Regions from separate parts of the Bradyrhizobium sp. WBAH42 genome, predicted to be linked through region 1. Evidence: predicted binding sites of a transcription regulator. Region 1 holds the regulator's gene; each other region holds the start of a gene.

Region 1 (4,312 bases):
AGCCGACCCGAGACCGAAAGGAAGTGTGGCTTCTTGCTGGCCAGGGAGGCCTTTTTGCTTCAGTCCCTCCGCTCAGCTAGAACTTGCCGACCGAGTCCTGATTTGTTGCGGAGTTCGCCCGTGGCCCTGATGCCGGTTTCTGACGCGCTCGCCGCGGTGCTGACCGGCGCCGAGCCGCTGGCTGAAGAGATGGTTCGCCTCGACGAGGCCCACCATCGTGTGCTCGCGCACGATGTCGCGGCGCGGCGTACGCAGCCGCCGGAGGCGATGTCGGCGATGGACGGCTATGCCGTGCGCGCGTCCGACGCGGCCATCGAGACCAGGCTGACCGTCGTCGGTGAGGTCGCGGCGGGTCGGCCGTTCGCGGGAAGGGTCGGCCCCGGCGAAGCCGTGCGGATCTTCACCGGCGGCGTCGTTCCCGACGGCGCCGATGCCGTCGTGATCCAGGAGGACACAATTGCCGACGGCACGCATGTCACGATCAAGGAAGCCGCAATTTGTGGCCGGCACATCCGCCCTGCGGGCATCGACTTCCGCGAAGGCGACGTGCTGCTGCGCAAGGGAATCCGTCTCACCGAGCGCGATCTCGCCCTCGCCGCCGGAATGAATCATCCTCATCTCGCCGTTATCCGCCGCCCGAGGGTCGCGATTCTCGCCACCGGCGACGAGCTGGTCATGCCGGGCACCGCGCCTGGTCCCGGTCAGATCGTCTATTCCAATGGCTATGCCCTGCACGCCCTTGCCCGCAGCGAGGGCGCCGAGACCATCGACCTCGGAATTGCCGCCGATACGCTGGAGTCCACGTCCGCCGGCATCCGCCGCGCACGCGAGAGCGGCGCCGACATCCTGGTCACGACCGGCGGTGCGTCGGTCGGCGACCACGATCTGGTCCAGCAGGCGCTCAAGGGCGAAGGCATCGAGATTGCGTTCTGGAAGATCGCGATCCGGCCCGGCAAGCCGATGATGCATGGTCGCCTCGGCGCGATGCGCGTGATCGGCCTGCCCGGCAATCCCGTGTCGTCATACGTGTGCGCCTTCCTGTTCATGGTGCCCTTGATTCGGGCCCTGTCGGGCGGTTCTGTGATTCATCATCAGCGCGAGCGCGCCGTGCTGGGCCGCGATCTCGGCGCCAACGACCAGCGCGAGGATTATCTGCGTGCGCGGCTGGAGGTACGCGACGACGGCACGCGCGTCGCCCTTCCCGTCAGCCATCAGGACTCCTCCCTGCTTGCGAATCTCTCTGCGGCACAGGTACTTCTCGTGCGCGCACCGTTCGCGCCGAAGGCCGAGGCCGGCACACCTTGCGAGGTGCTGCGGCTGCCCGTCTGAGCTGCCCGGCCGCACGCATTCCGCGAGTTCGGCCTCGTTCACCATAAATTAAGCAGTTGCGGAACACATATCGAACATATAGTGTCCGTTCATGATTTGTTTCGAGGATGTAGCGGCTTATTGCCGACTTCATCGTCTCGGAATCGAACGACATCAACCGGGGGACTTTGGTCGAGATGTTGACGCGCAAACAATACGAGCTTCTGCGGTTCATCAGCGAACGTCTGAAGGAAAGCGGCGTGCCGCCGTCCTTCGACGAGATGAAGGATGCGCTCGACCTGCGCTCGAAGTCAGGCATTCATCGCCTGATCACTGCGCTCGAGGAGCGCGGCTTCATTCGCCGCCTGCCCAACCGCGCCCGTGCCATCGAGGTGATCAAGCTGCCCGAGCTCCAGGCCGCAGCCGGCAATCGCCGCGGCTTCACCCCGAGCGTCATCGAGGGCAATCTCGGCAAGGTGCGCGCGAGCTCCAGCCCGCCCGCGGATGAGGGCGAGCGCCCCGTCGCGGTGCCCGTGATGGGCCGCATCGCGGCCGGCACGCCGATCGAGGCGCTGCAGACCCGCAGCCACACCATCAGCGTCCCGCCGGACATGCTCGGCTCCGGCGAGCACTACGCGCTCGAGGTGCGCGGCGATTCGATGGTCGAGGCCGGCATCCTCGACGGCGACATGGCGCTGATCCAGCGCAACGAGACCGCCAATACCGGCGACATCGTGGTGGCGCTGATCGACGACGAGGAGGCCACGCTCAAGCGCTTCCGCCGCCGCGGCGCCTCGATCGCGCTCGAGCCCGCCAATGCCGCCTACGAGGTCCGCATTCTTCCGCCGAACCGCGTGAAGATCCAGGGCAAGCTGATCGGGCTTTACCGGAAGTACTGATACCGGAAGTAAGCGCTACGCGCGCTTCGATCGTCGATCCAAGATTGGAGCGGATACTTGTCCGCTCCGGCTGGATGGTCTTTCTGGTTCTGCGCTGACTGTTCGGCGCCTCTTCCCGCGCGACACTCGCCCATGCGGACACGCGGCCATTTCGCTCCGCCGGTAGAGTTGTGCCGACAGCGCCGATAGTGCGGGCCAAATGCAAGGACGCGAGGTTTGTTCCTATCGAATCCGGGAAAGATAATGTGATCGCGTGCTGCGGATGCGAGCCGCAGATTTGCCCATAACCGAGCAGAGCGTTGGAGGCTTCCACTCTGATAGAGGCCTGCGCCTCGAAAGAGACGCGGGTCGCTATCCCAGTATGAGGAGCACCCGATGTGTGACTATAGCCTGCATGCCGTCGCGACGCGCCCCGCCGAAGTTGGCGAGACGATCGTCACGACAACCTTCCGCGGCACCTCGACGCGCGGCTTCGCCTCCGAAGCCGATCTCTCCGTCGCGGTCTGTCTGCTGCCGGGAACGGAGCTCGCTTTCGCCGATAACGTCCGCTATGACAACCGCTGGATCTGGACGCGAACCGTCAACTCCCGCGTCGGCAAGTTCGGCAAGATCGACCCGCACATTCCCGATCGCCATCATGACGCGATCGAATTTCCGGACGGCAAGTACGTGCTGGTGACGCAGCTCGTCGAAGGCCAGCGCGCGACCGTGCTGCAATTGCCGGTGACGCAGCAAGCCATCGAGCGCGAGCACAAGCCGCAGATCGTCGCCGACACGCGGCCCACGATCACGCGCCTGCCGATCGGCTGACGCCGTCGGCCCCGACCGAAAAGTCGAGGGCCAAATTCAAATGCCATCGCCGGCCGCGGCCGGCGAGATGGTATGGTTTGCGTCCTGCGGGATCCCGTCGGACCGATTTTCCCCGCATCGATCTTCAATCGTCGGCCTGCAAGTCGGCCTCCGATGGCGTTGCGTCCCGGTTGCGAGGCACGGCCGTCTTCGGCACGAGGCTGCCGTCGAAATCCCCCTCGCCGGCGCCGGCCGGCAGCCAAGGACGGCTTGCCCCTCTCGCCCTCACCGCCTGCACCGAAAAACCCTCTCCGCTTCGCGTCAGAGCCAGCGCGCCCTGACTGGCAAGACGCGCCCGATCGACGACCATCGCCGCGCAGTCGGGCGGCGCGGGCCGCGCCGTCACCACCAGCGCGGCGCGGCTGCAATCATCGGCCAGCGCGTCGATGCGCGTCGCCAACGCGATCAGCCGTCCGTCCGCGAGCGGCGCCACGCAACCGGACTCGTCACATGACGCGCTGCTCGCCAACGAGGCGTTGCCGGCATCACGCGGATCGGCATCGGCGGCCAGCCACTCCTTCAGCAGGAAGCTGTCCTTGCTGGCGCGGATCACTTGCAAGCGCCCATCCGCGCCCCGGACCGCGACGCTCGCACCATCCCCGGCAATCAGGACATCAGGCTGGCGCACCGACAGCCCCCAGAGGATCGCCGCCAGCAGCACCAGGGCGCCGGACCAGCGCAAGGGCGTGCGCAACAGGCCCATCACGATGAGCCCGAGGCTCGCCGCGATCAGCGGCGCGATCCCGAACGCCGGAATGCGGCCGACGGCGCCCGGCAGGGCCGCCACCCAGCGCGCGACCAGGACCATCCACTCGATGCCGATTCCCATCAACCACCAGAACACGCCGTCGAGCCCGAAAGGCGCTGCGAGCAGTCCGAGCAGCCCGGCCGGCATCACCAGCGCCGACACCACCGGCATGGCGCCGAGATTGGCGATGACGCCGTATGGCGTCACGCGATGGAAGTGGAAGGCGGCATATGGCGTGGTCGCGAGCCCCGCGATCAGCGAGGCCAGGAACAGCATCGCGATCTCGCGGCCGCCCCACAGCGCGATCCGCGCCGTCGCGGAATGATCGGGTGAGGCGAGCAGGTTCGGCATGCCGATCTGCACCAGCGCGACCAGCCCGAGCGTTGCCGCAAACGACATCTGGAAGCTCGGATGCACCAGCGCCTCCGGCGCGACCGCGAGCACGATCAGCGCCGCCACCGCCAGCGTGCGGAAGGTGATGGCGCGGCGATCGACCATGACGGCGATC
Region 2 (4,312 bases), 1.8 Mb from region 1:
AACCGGGGTCCTGATGGCTGAAGCCGTTATGGTCCTGGCGCCAGACATGCGAGGTCAGGAGATAATTGAGCGAGGCGATCGGACGCCGCCACGGCAGCTCGCGCGTCACCTTCAGCCATTTGGCATGCTGGTTGAACATGGAATCCACGATGTGGATGAAGGCCTCGTAACAGGAGAAGAAGCCGTGCCGTCCCGTGAGCAGGTAGCCCTCCAGCCAGCCCTGGCAGAGATGCTCGCTCAGCACCTCCATTACGCGGCCGTCCTGCGCGAGGTGCACGTCGTAAGGCTCGGTCGGCTCCATCCAGACGCGTTCGGTGGCTTCGAACACGGCGTCGAGCCGGTTCGATGCCGTCTCGTCCGGGCCCATGATGCGGAAGTTTCGATGCTGGGCGTTGAGGCGAACGACGTCGCGCAGGAATTTGCCGAGCTCGCGCGTCGCTTCCGCCACGACCTCGCCGGGTTGCGGCACCTCGATCGCGAAGCTGCGGAAGTCCGGCAGCTTCAGCTCCTTCTTCAACACGCCGCCATTGGCGTGTGGATTGGCGCCCATCCGCCTGGTGCCTTCCGGCGCGAGCGCCTGAAGCTCGGCAATGAGCGCGCCGCCTTCGTCGAACAGTTTTTCCGGCTCGTAGCTGCGCATCCAGTCTTCGAGCACCTTGAGATGCGCCGGGTTCTCGCGGCAGCCTGCGACAGGCACCTGATGGGCGCGCCAAAATCCCTCGACCTTCTTGCCGTCGACCTGCTTCGGGCCGGTCCAGCCCTTCGGGCTGCGCAGCACGATCATCGGCCAGCGCGGCCGCTCGACGCGCGTGCGGCCGTCGCGGGCATGTTGCTGGATCGAGCGGATGCTGGCGAATGCGACGTCCAGCGCATCGGCCATGGCCCGGTGCATCAATTTGGGATCGTCGCCGCTGACGAACAGCGGCTCGTGGCCGAGCCCGCGGAAGAGGTCGCGGATCTCCGCGTCTTGCATGCGTCCGAGCACGGTGGGGTTGGCGATCTTGTAGCCGTTGAGATGCAGGATCGGCAGCACTGCGCCGTCATGGGCGGGGTTCAGGAACTTGTTTGAGTGCCAGGACGCAGCGAGCGGCCCGGTTTCGGCCTCGCCGTCGCCGACCACGCAGGCGACGATCAAGTCCGGGTTGTCGAATGCCGCGCCATAGGCGTGCACAAGCGCGTAGCCGAGCTCGCCGCCTTCGTGGATGGAGCCCGGCGTTTCCGGCGCGGCGTGGCTCGGGATGCCGCCGGGGAAGGAGAACTGTCTGAACAGCTTGCGCAATCCGTCCGCATCGCGCGCGATGCCAGGATAGATCTCGCTGTAGCTGCCTTCGAGATAGGTGTTGGCGACCATGCCGGGGCCGCCATGGCCGGGACCGCAGACATAGATCACGCTGACATCGAGCGCGCGGATGACGCGGTTGAGATGGGCATAGATGAAATTCAGGCCCGGCGTCGTGCCCCAATGTCCGAGCAGACGCGGCTTGATGTGCTCGGGCCGCAGCGGCTCGCGCAGCAGCGGATTGTCGAGCAGGTAGATTTGCCCGACCGAGAGGTAGTTGGCGGCGCGCCAATAGCGATCGAGCAGATCGAGGTCGCTGCTCGCTTCGGCCGTTTTTTGTTGGATTGTCATGTTCCTGCCGACCTTCACTTCGCGATCGTCACCAACCCGGTTCCGCGGTGATCGATCCGTCGGGCATGAAACGGGATGGCCGTGACGGCCGTGTTGCGTGAGGTCAAAGGCGGACGCGCGAAGTTTGGGCAGCTCTACTGTGCATGGGGTTGTTTTCACGATTTTTGTTTGTGTTCTTGATTTGTTCCTGTGTCGTGCTATCTTGGCTGCATGAGTCCAGCATCCTCTCATGCTCTCAAGCACCCGCCGGTCACGGCGCCCTCCGAGCCGGCGGGTGCGCCTTCGGATTTCCCTGAACTCGGCGTCGCCATCGACCGCGCGCGAAGGCGGGGGCGGGGCGCACAATCCAACGCCAGCGGCCGCTTCGAGGCCGAGGCGCGCGTCGCCTTCGATGACGGTTGGCAGAGCCTGGACGAGCTGCCGCCGTTCAAGACCACGGTCGCCGTCGACACCTCGCGCAAGGTGATCACCCGTAACGATTCCCCCGACATCGGCTTCGACCGATCGATCAATCCGTATCGCGGCTGCGAGCACGGCTGCGTCTATTGCTTCGCGCGGCCGACCCACGCCTATCTCGGCCTGTCGCCCGGGCTCGACTTCGAGTCGAAGCTGTTCGCCAAGCCCGATGCTCCTTTGCTGCTCGAGAAGGAGCTTGCGGCCCCCGGTTACGAGCCGCGGATGATCGCGATCGGCACCAACACCGATCCCTACCAGCCGATCGAGCGCGAGCGCAAAATCATGCGCGGCATTTTGGAAGTGCTGGAGGGCGCTGGGCATCCCGTCGGCATCGTCACCAAGTCGGCGCTGGTGCTCCGCGACATCGACATTCTCCAGCGGATGGCCAAGCGCAACCTCGCCAAGGTCGCGATCTCGGTCACCTCGCTCGACCCGAAGCTGGCGCGCACCATGGAGCCGCGGGCCTCGACTCCGCCGAAGCGGCTGGAGGCGCTCAAGCAGCTCTCGGAGGCCGGCATCCCCACCACGGTGATGGTCGCGCCCGTGATTCCCGCACTGAACGATTCCGAGATCGAGCGCATCCTCGATGCCGCCGCCCATGCCGGCGTCAAGGAAGCCGCCTATGTGCTGCTGCGGCTGCCGCTGGAGGTGCGCGATCTCTTCCGCGAATGGCTGATGGCGAACTATCCGGACCGCTACCGCCACGTCTTCACCCTGATCCGCGACATGCGGGGCGGGCGCGACTACGACGCCAAATGGGGCGAACGGATGAAGGGCACGGGACCGATGGCCTGGACCGTCGGCCGCCGCTTCGAGATCGCCTGCGACAGGCTCGGCCTCAACAAACGGCGCTCCAAGCTGACGACGGACCACTTTGCGCGGCCGAAGCGGAACGGCGATCAGCTCAGCCTGTTCTGATTGGCGGTGGGCGTAGGGCGCCCGGCCTGAATAACGGGAATATCCTGGGTTCCCGGTTGCGCTGGCGAAGCCCCCTGGCGCACGATCCCGGCCATGATTCGGGACAAGTCCGCCAAAACCCCAGCCAAAGACGCGCCCAAGAAGCAGGCCGCGAACAAGACTGCGCCTGACAAGGCGGCTAAAGCGCCTGTGGCCAAGACGTCTGCGGCCAATGCTGCGAAGGTTGCCGCCGCCGGCAAGAAAGGCATCATCGCCGTCGCTCCCCCCAGCTTCCGCCGCGAGCGCGCGCTGATCAAGCGCGGCGTCTGGCCGGTCGCGGGCTGCGACGAGGCCGGCCGCGGCCCGCTGGCAGGTCCCGTGGTGGCCGCCGCGGTAATTCTCGACCCCGACCGCATTCCGCGCGGCATCGACGATTCCAAGCGCCTGACCGCCGAGGAGCGCGAAAAGCTGTTCGACAAGATCTGCGCCACCGCGCAGGTCTCGGTCGCCGTCGCGTCGCGGGGGCGAATCGACCGCGACAACATCCTGCGCGCCTCGCTGTGGGCGCTGAAGCGTGCCGTGGTGGCCCTGCCGGAGGCGCCCAGGCACGTCTTCGTCGACGGCCGCGACCGGCTCGATACCGCATGCGATTGCGAGGCGGTGATCGGCGGCGACGGTATCGTGCTGTCGATCGCCGCGGCCTCCATCGTCGCCAAGGTCACCCGTGACCGGCTGATGTGCGCGCTGGCGCAGGACTGCCCCGGCTACGGCTTCGAGCAGCACAAGGGCTACGCCGTCCCCGAGCATCTCGACGCGCTCGATCGCCTCGGCCCCTCCATCCACCACCGCAGCTTCTTCGCCCCCGTTGCCGCCGCCCGCGCCAAGCACATGCCCTGGACCGTCGAGCCGGTGCCGGACCTGTTCTCGGTGACCGAGGTCGAGGTGCACGTCGAGGCGAGCGTCGAGATCGACGCCTCCGTAAATCTCTAGCTGATCCTTCGACGGCATCCGCGCGTCATGGCCGCGCAGGCGGGACAAGCCCGGGCATGACGATCCGCGGCGGTTGCCACAACCCGTGACGCCCATTATCAAAACAGAGGTGAGCGAATAGGGCCGGCTGGACGGGTTGGCTGCACCTTCGGACGTTGTATGCGGTTTACCTCCCTGGTCATCGAGCTCATTCGCGCCCGGCCGCGGCTGATCGTGTGGATCGCCGTGCTGCTGCAGGCCGCCATGTGGCTGTTCGTGGCGCTGGTGTTCTACCGCAGCCCGCCCGGCACCCTCGCGGCCCTCTTGGCCTTCGGCAGGGAATACCAGGTCGGCACTGAT
Region 3 (4,312 bases), 120 kb from region 1:
TGCGAACAAACTGGCCGAAGCCAGCAAAAGCTTCTTCATATCCATTCCCCACTTCCGTTTCTCATTCCGGTCTTCCGGAGAGCGGAAGAGCAGCGGACCTCATGACTCAAGTAACGTCATTGCTTTACACCATTGAAGCCAAAAGTTGTGTCACCCGGCCGCCACATCCGTCCGAAAACGCGAACGAACGGGGCGGCCGCAACAAATACAAAAAGGCCGGCGCGAGGCCGGCCTTTCGTAACGCGGGTGCGTCAGAGACGAAGCTTAGTACTTCGCGACGACCGGGCCACCGAAGTGATAGTTCACGCCGACCTGCACGGTGTGAAGGTTGAGCGTGCCGGTGTTCACCGGAGCGCCGATACCCGAGAAGTAGGTCTCGCCGCCCAGGCTGCGATAGAGATACTCGCCCTTGACTGACCACTGCGGCGCGAAGAATGCCTCGACGCCAGCGCCGACCGTCCAACCGGAATGCCACTTGCTGTCCGAGACGCTTGCGAAGGGCGAGCTGACGGTGATCTTGTTGTCGATCCAGGCGTAGCCGCCCGTAGCGTAGAACAGCACGTTGTTGACGGCCCAACCGATACGGCCGCGCACAGTGCCGAGCGCATCAATGCGCGAGCTCGTGGTCACGGGAACGATAGCGCCGCCAAAGAGAACAGGGGTGGTCACCGAAGCATTGACATCAGCCCACGAGCCGTCGGCTTCCACGCCGAACACGACGTTGCCGGTCTGCCAGTTATAGCCGCCGGTGCCGCCGACGAAGCCACCCTTCATCCGCGGGTCGCCGGAACCGTTCTCCCAAGCGCCGCCGCCGACGATACCGAGGTAGAAGCCGGTCCAGTTATAGACCGAGGCCACAGCCACCGGAGCCTTGGTGTAGGGGCGGGCTGCCAGATCAGCAGCCGAAGCGGGGGCCGCAAGAGCGAATACACAGGCCGAAGCCAACAAAACCTTTTTCATTTTCAACTTAATCCCAGTCCCAGTTTCTGTTGTTGCCTTCCGTCGCGGAAGGGCATCGGACTCAACGGCCCAACTGACGCCGTCTTTACACCACCAAAGCCGCAAGTTGTGTCTCCGAAAAGCCACAACAGTCGAAAAGGTGATGGTTGCTGACTCATCTACGTCCAGGCATCGTGCCGCAAAAAAGAAGGGCCGGCGCAGCGGGCCGGCCCTTGCATTCACTCACAAAATCAGAGGGATATCAGTACCTCGCGATCAGCGGGCCGCCGAAGCGATAATTCAACCGGACCAGGCCGATATCGACATCCTGGCTGATGCGATCGCTCCCGAACACGGCGCCCGCAGGCGTCGTGAAACCGATTGTGCGGTCGCCGAGGAAGATGTGGTTGTACTCGACGCCGAGCGTCCAGTTCGGAGCAAATCCGAATTCCAGGCCGGCGCCAACGGTGCCGCCCCAGCGGGTCTCGCGAGCCGACGCCAGCAGCGTGCCGGCGCCCGGCGTGCCGGCCGCGGCATAAACGTCGTACTTGTCCCCGACCACGGCGCCGCCGCCCTTCACATAGAACAAGACGTTGTTCCAGGCGTAACCGACCTGGCCGGTGATCAGGCCGAAAGCATCGATGCGCGAGCGGTTGCGGTCACCGGTGACCAAAGCGCTTCCAGGGAAGACGGTGCTGACGTTGTCGCCCGAGAAGTCAGCCCAGTTACCCTGGCCTTCGACGCCGAACACCCAACTGGCCGACTGCCAGCGATAGCCGATCTGGCCACCGACCGTGCCCCCGGTCGCGTTGTGGCATCCTTCACCGACGAAGGTACCGGGAACGCCGGTGACGACGCCGGTGGTGTCGAGGAAGTCCCAGCACTTGTGGCTCGTGCCGCCGCCGCCGTTGATGCCGATGTAGAAGCCGCTCCAGTCGTAAATCGCAGCGACCGCCGGAGCGGGAGCCTTGGTGTAGGGCCGCGCGGCAAGATCTGCCGCGCCTGCCGGAGCCGACAGCCCCAATGCCAGTACACTGATTGCGCCAAATAGAACCTTATTCATTGCAGTCTCCCCAGTTACGTCCGCTTCACGAAAGTCCCCGAAGCGGCTGATCAGGCGCGACGCCCATATGAACCAATTCCGAGGCAAAGGTAGCCTAAGGAAAGGGCAGAGTCCGTCTCCGGAATGCCACACTCGCGGCTCAACTGAGGTGGAACAACTTGATGAATGTTAAGCGGTTTTCGTCGTTCACGGGAACCCAAAAAAGTTCCATCGGAGCGCTGCTCTTTTCGTTGGCGACCGGCCGAATGTTTGCTCTACCGCTATAAAGAACAAATCTGGAACAAATCTGAGCGCGATGCTATATGTGGGGATAACCCTGGGGGTGGCAGGCTGAGCGGTGCCCGCAAGCGTATAGGGTCGCCTCGACGGGCGCAGAGAAACGCGGGCAGCGGGATTGGCCCCTTTTGAAATTCAGTGGCATTCGGAGTGGAGAGCGGCGATGGCGGGAAGCGTCAACAAGGTCATTCTAGTTGGAAATCTCGGCAAGGATCCCGAAATCCGCCGCACCCAGGACGGGCGGCCGATCGCGAATTTGAGCATCGCGACGTCGGAGACCTGGCGCGACAAGAACACCGGCGAGCGCAAGGAGAAGACCGAGTGGCATCGCGTCGTGATCTTCTCTGAGCCGCTTTGCAAGGTCGTCGAACAGTATCTGAAGAAGGGCGCGAAGGTTTACATCGAGGGCGCGCTGCAGACCCGCAAATGGACCGACCAGAGCGGCGTCGAGAAGTACTCGACGGAGGTCGTGCTCCAGGGCTTCAACTCGACGCTGACGATGCTGGATGGCCGCGGTGGCGGCGGCGGAGGCGGCAGCTTCGCCGACGAGCCGGGCGGCGATTTCGGCTCCTCCGGACCCGTGAGCAGCGCGCCGCGCCGTCCGGTTGCCGCTGGCGGCGGTCGCAACAGCGACATGGACGACGACATCCCGTTCTGAGCGGGCGGACCGCTCGGCCCGGTGAGGCGGCGATTTCGATCGCGCTTCCCGCATCGGGTCAGCAAACCTTACTAATTGGCTGGGCAGGCTCGGATTTTCCGGGCCCGCTTCATGTTTGGGGTGAGGTCCGTTGCGCAGCGGAAAGCTGGCTGACGGGGCGCCGCTTCCCTGGTGTTCAGGCCGGCGTTGCGGGTGGTTCTGGAGGGTCGATTCCGTGGCCGTCCAGGGCGCGGCTCTGAGGCCGTAAGTTATTGGAAAAATAAGCGGAAAAAGCGCTTTCCGAGCGGCTGCCAGGGTGGTTATCCGACCCCGGATGCGCTATATGATTCCCAGACAAAACCTCACCGGATTCCCCCTTGGCTGACGACGACAACAAGCCCGGCGACCAGCCGGCGCACCCCTCGGACATTCGCCCCGTTTCCATCTACGAGGAGATGAAGAAGTCCTACCTCGATTACGCCATGAGCGTGATCGTGGCGCGTGCGCTGCCCGATGCGCGCGACGGGTTGAAGCCGGTGCACCGCCGCATCCTGTTCGCGATGAACAATCGCGGCGACACCCCGGACAAGAAGCACAAGAAGTCCGCCGGTGCCGTCGGCGAGGTCATGGGTAAGTACCACCCCCATGGCGACCAGGCGATCTACGACGCCTTGGTGCGCATGGCGCAGGACTTCTCGATGCGCGCGCCCTTGATCGACGGCCAGGGCAATTTCGGCTCGGTCGACGGCGATCCGCCGGCGGCCATGCGCTACACCGAGTCCCGCCTGACCAAGATCGCGCTGAAGCTGCTCGAGGACATCGACGACGACACGGTCGACTTCCAGGACAATTACGACGGCTCCGAAAAGGAGCCGGTGGTTCTGCCGGCGCGGTTCCCGAACCTGCTGGTCAACGGCGCCGGCGGCATCGCGGTCGGCATGGCCACCAACATCCCGCCGCACAATCTCGGCGAGGTGATCGATGCCTGCGTCGCGCTGATCGACAATCCGGCTCTGACGATCGACGAGCTCAATGCCATCATCCCGGGCCCGGATTTCCCGACCGGCGGCATCATCCTCGGCCGCCAGGGCATCCGCAGCGCCTATCATCTCGGCCGCGGCTCCATCGTGATGCGCGGCAAGGTCACCTTCGAGACGATCCGGAAAGAGCGCGAGGCGATCGTCATCACCGAGATCCCGTATCAGGTGAACAAGGCGACGATGGTCGAGCGCATCGCCGAGCTCTACAAGGAAAAGAAGATCGAGGGCATCTCCGACCTGCGCGACGAGTCCGACCGCGACGGCTACCGCGTCGTCGTCGAGCTCAAGCGCGATGCGGTTCCCGATGTGGTGCTGAACCAGCTCTACAAGTTCACGCCGCTGCAGACGAGCTTCGGC
Region 4 (4,312 bases), 2.1 Mb from region 1:
TAGCGCCGTGCTCGATGCAGTCCAGGACGCTGCGCGCCGGCTTTGCCGGTGCCTTCGGCATCCTGGACAGCATCTGACCTCTCAGGCTCTCTTGACTATTTTGTATTGCTCGACGGACTGCCTCCGTCGTGGTGGCGCAGCCGTGTAAAATCTGTCCCATAGCGCTTCCTTCGAATCGTGCGACAAGGATGCACCATCAAAGTCTGGGACTAAACACCTAGTCTAGTTCGTGGTGTTCCGCAGAAGTTCAAAATCAATGCGAACTCTAGGAAGGTCAGTGTTGCTGCTCTTGACACTGCTATGGTCCGGTTCTGGCCCGAAGCTGTATAGCCGACGCGCATCCAAACGTCGGCTGTCGAGTGCAGATCGGACGTGGCGTGCACGGATTCAGACCGCCGATTTTGACCCAAAGCTGCCTTGGCGACGCCAACAGCTTAACGCGCCCGAGTGTGTCAGGGGGCGTCTCAACGGTCGCGTCGGGGCCAACTTGAGCCGGGCCAAACGTCGCCATTGACCCTTAGCTAACCTTTCGCAGCGCCCGCGTTTGTCCGAACCTAGTTGAGGTTTTTAATTCAAGCGCGCAAACTACCTCAATTGACGTTTGTCAGCGACACATGAACCCAGATCACGTACCGCCGATCAAGCGGAGGCGATCATGGGAAACGAGAAAATGCATCCACCAAAATATTGGGAGATGCGTGCAGAGGAGTTCCGCGCGAAGGCGGACAACTGCGAGCATAAGCAGGTCAAGGAATCGCTCCGTAAGATCGCCAACACCTATGACGACCTTGCCCGGCGAGCCAAGTTAATCCGCACCATCCAGGACTGACAGTATCGATGCTTGCAACGTGGCTCTACGTCAGTTCCAGTTTGCTCGGGCAGGATGCTGACGCCGAGATCGCCAACATTCGAAGTATCGCGGAAGCTCGAAATCCTGAACTTAGGCTAACTGGTGTTTTGTTGTTTTCCGGTCGCCATTTTGCTCAATTTCTTGAAGGCGCAGAAGCTGACCTAAATATCATGCAGGCTTCGATTTGTAGCGATGCCAGGCATACGGGCCTTGTGACGTTGCCGACAGATCCAATCGGAAAGAGAAGGTACGGGCGTTGGGCATTGGCTTATTTGGGCTGGGCCAGCCATATTGACGGGGTCCTTTCTGACGCCCTGCTCAAAAAGGACGGGCGAAAACTACTGCGCTACATGGACGAGTTCGTAGCGCAGCGTCACTGAATCAATGCTCCTCGGTCCATGAGTCCGGATATGGCCCCAAGGCGAAGTGGTCCAATCACCCGTTGAGGTCCGCTGTTAGTTGCAGATCGGACCTGCCGCTCTGCTCACAGCTCGCGCTCCATCGCGGGGTGACTACGGTTCTTCACTTTAACCCAGTACTTACTACGTCCGGCCTCATAGGGCCGGTCGCGACGTTTCGACACTAGTCCCTCAAGTCCCATGTTGCAGGCAGCGTGGAATAGATCAGGCCCAAGCTCGCCACGTTCGAAGGGATTGACGAAGACGCCTTCAGGACGACGTGCCAGCAGGCGCTCCAAGTTCGTCTTTCGCATTGACAGGGGAAGCATGCGGAGGTCGTCGCCGCCTGCGGCGAGAATATCGAAGGCGCAGAACTGCACCTCGTGATCATGTTTGCGGGAGTGAAGCGCGTTGAAATCGGAGACGCCATCGACGCCAAGCACGACGGCTTCGCCGTCGAGCACGAATTGCTTCTGGCGGACCTTACGCGCGGCTTCTACGATCCATGGATAACGACTCGCCCAATTGTAGCCGCCGCGCGTGATCAGGCGCACGCGGTCGCCATCGCGCTCCAAGCGGAGGCGATACCCATCATATTTTATTTTCATGGAGCCAATCGGCGCCGTCCGGGACCGTAGTACCCTTGGTCGGCAGGCAAAACTCAAAGGACCGAAACATAGGACCAAGATAGGCATTCACAGGGTTTTTGCGATCCGTGGGCCGAGGGATGCCCATGCTTTTGGTTAGCCGCTCAGGAACCCTGACGATCTCGGTGGTAAGCCCTTGCAACGCGCACAGCGGACGCGTAGAACAAAATGAGAACAGCGAGCCGCTCGCCAAACCCGTCTAAGTAGTGTTTATCCTCTGCTCGCCGCCTGTTTGCGGGAGGGGGGAATATGTCATTTGAGAATTTGGTCGTGGAGCGGGTCGTTCTCCACAAGGTCTTCAAGCGTCGGCATGACGGGGCGCTGGTAGCACCTAGCTATGCGGGGCAACTTGTGGCGTTGCCGACCGATGCCATGGCTTCATTCACGGAACGGGTAGTCGACGCTATGGGCGATGCCTCGCAAAGCATGGAATTGGAAATTGCGGAGCACGGACCTGACAGCGCAGTGGGGTTGGCCGCCACATTAGTTGGCAAGCCGGATGGTGCATTCATTGCGGGCTCCGCCAAGTTCGCGGACAAACTTGCAAATGCACAACAGGCCAAGAACCTCCCTGGAGGCAAGTTGGTGGTCTTCACCGGCACGGTTGGCGGCTCGTCGCGGCCGTATGTCGGCATCATCAAAGCTGAGAAGCAAAGTGGCTTCCGCGAACGCGGCACGGCGATCCAGTACTTGACCGACCTTTTCCTGACGCCTGCGTCGAAGCTGTACAAGATCGGCTTCTTCACCCTGGCGGATGCGCGCCGAACTTTGCCGGAAGCCTGGCGCGCGCACGTCTACGATAGTCATATGACGCAGCGAAACCGCGAGGGGGCTGCAAAGTATTTTTACGGGACGTTCCTCGGATGCAGAATGCCGGAGAATAGTGCGTATCTGACCCGCTCCTTCTTCGAAAACACCCGCGACTTCATCCGTCAGCTCTCAGTTGAGCCAGAAGAGAAGGACGATTTGCTGACTTCGCTGTACACTTATCTGAAGGTCGACCAAACGCCTACAATTCAGGTTAACAGCTTCTCAACGACTTATCTGCCCAATGATGCCCAAGATGACTACACGAATTATATGCAGTGCAAGAACTTCCCGCTCACTGCCGTGCAGAAGGATATCGGCGACCTCAAGGGCCAACTCAGCAAGCGCCGGATACGGTTCTCTGGTAGCATCGAACTAAGTGGGCCGCCGGAAGCCTTCAAGGACCTAATCGAAATGGAGAGGGTTGTCATGGATGGTGCCGAGCCCGGACAATCCGCCGTGTGGACGCGCATTACCATCAAAGACCGTATCCGCTCACAAGAATGACCGAGGAAGAGTTCCTTAGCCGCTGGTATCAGGAACGCCCGAGCGTCGAGGCGTGGGGGAAGTTTGTTGCTCAAAAGCTGATGGAGCAAATTGCTCCGCTCGTCACACCGGTATCGGCTGATATCTTCGTTCGCATCCCGGCTGAACCGCGACTGAAGGGGGATGGCTCGATCCTCACCAAGGCATTCTATCGCGGTAAAAAATATGCCGATCCGCTCAACGAGATCACGGACAAAGTCGGGGTGCGCTTCGTTGTGCTCCTGGACAGAGACATCGCGATTGTGTGCCGTGCCTTAGAAGAATGCGGGGAGTGGGAAGCGTCTAAGGACCGCGATTACGAGGAGGAGCGCGCGCAGGCTCCATACGCGTTCACGTATCAATCCGTACACTACGTGGTGCGCGCGAAAGGTGAAAAGAAACTAGGTGAACTCATCGTCGCGCCAGGGACGCCCTGCGAAGTTCAGGTGCGAACGCTATTGCAGCACGCCCATAGCGAGTTGACGCACGACACCATCTACAAGCCGAGCGTGGCGCAGACGCCGGAGATGCACCGGGCCGCAGCCAAGAGTATGGCCCTCATCGAGGCCACTGGCGATTATTTCCGGGAACTGATGGAGCTTATCGAGAGAAACGTCGCGCCCGCACGAGAGCTTTCAAAACAAATGTCAGACATGTATCGCGAACTTCTCGGTCGAGAGCCTGATCCGACGAGAGCCGAAGGGCTTCTCAATGACGCGTTTGCAACATTCGCTGGCGATAAGCCAGGGGAAGCCATCCGCTCGCTTTTTGAACAGAAGCCATTCCTGCTCGATCGCATCAGGGAGCGCTCTGCAACGAAGCTCCTCTTTCGCCAGCCAAGCATCATGCTTGTCTACTGGGCAGTGTCGAAGCGCCCGGCCGATGCACAAGATGCATGGCCGCTCACGTTCGCTGAGCTGAAACCGGTCTACACAGATCTCGGCCTCGCTGCTCCGACCAGTTAGGCGGCTTGCGCCACCTCGATCAACTCAAAGTCGTCAAGTGGTAGATCAAGGCTATCGGAGTGGTGTCGATCCATGTCCGAAATGTACGTCGCGTTCTGCCATGAACTTGGCGAGCCCCGG

Evidence for each region. Region 1 encodes LexA, which represses DNA repair genes until DNA is damaged. Its sites were predicted from a motif close to TGTTCNNNNTGTGTTCNG; they were not measured.
Region 2: a site for LexA is predicted at 1,802-1,819, ahead of DCG74_RS34220 (PA0069 family radical SAM protein). Genes of this name have one in related genera too.
Region 3: a site for LexA is predicted at 2,268-2,285, ahead of DCG74_RS24985 (single-stranded DNA-binding protein). Genes of this name have one in related genera too.
Region 4: a site for LexA is predicted at 2,055-2,072, ahead of DCG74_RS15515 (nucleoid-associated protein). Genes of this name have one in related genera too.

Annotation. Positions count from the first base shown of each region.
Region 1 covers NZ_CP036533.1:5,460,890-5,465,201, forward strand. The annotation lists gene glp (gephyrin-like molybdotransferase Glp) at 121-1,329, shown strand; gene lexA (transcriptional repressor LexA) at 1,506-2,207, shown strand; gene DCG74_RS25585 (hypothetical protein) at 2,583-3,017, shown strand; gene DCG74_RS25590 (ComEC/Rec2 family competence protein) at 3,142-4,312, opposite strand, start outside.
Region 2 covers NZ_CP036533.1:7,263,909-7,268,220, reverse strand. The annotation lists gene DCG74_RS34225 (phosphoketolase) at 1-1,630, opposite strand, end outside; gene DCG74_RS34220 (PA0069 family radical SAM protein) at 1,841-3,004, shown strand; gene DCG74_RS34215 (ribonuclease HII) at 3,098-3,973, shown strand; gene DCG74_RS34210 (glycosyltransferase family 39 protein) at 4,133-4,312, shown strand, end outside.
Region 3 covers NZ_CP036533.1:5,339,644-5,343,955, reverse strand. The annotation lists gene DCG74_RS25000 (outer membrane protein) at 1-39, opposite strand, end outside; gene DCG74_RS24995 (outer membrane protein) at 265-960, opposite strand; gene DCG74_RS24990 (outer membrane protein) at 1,202-2,002, opposite strand; gene DCG74_RS24985 (single-stranded DNA-binding protein) at 2,442-2,936, shown strand; gene gyrA (DNA gyrase subunit A) at 3,293-4,312, shown strand, end outside.
Region 4 covers NZ_CP036533.1:3,311,023-3,315,334, forward strand. The annotation lists gene DCG74_RS15500 (hypothetical protein) at 656-829, shown strand; gene DCG74_RS15505 (BLUF domain-containing protein) at 838-1,230, shown strand; gene DCG74_RS15510 (RNA ligase family protein) at 1,335-1,856, opposite strand; gene DCG74_RS15515 (nucleoid-associated protein) at 2,145-3,209, shown strand; gene DCG74_RS15520 (GTP pyrophosphokinase family protein) at 3,206-4,192, shown strand.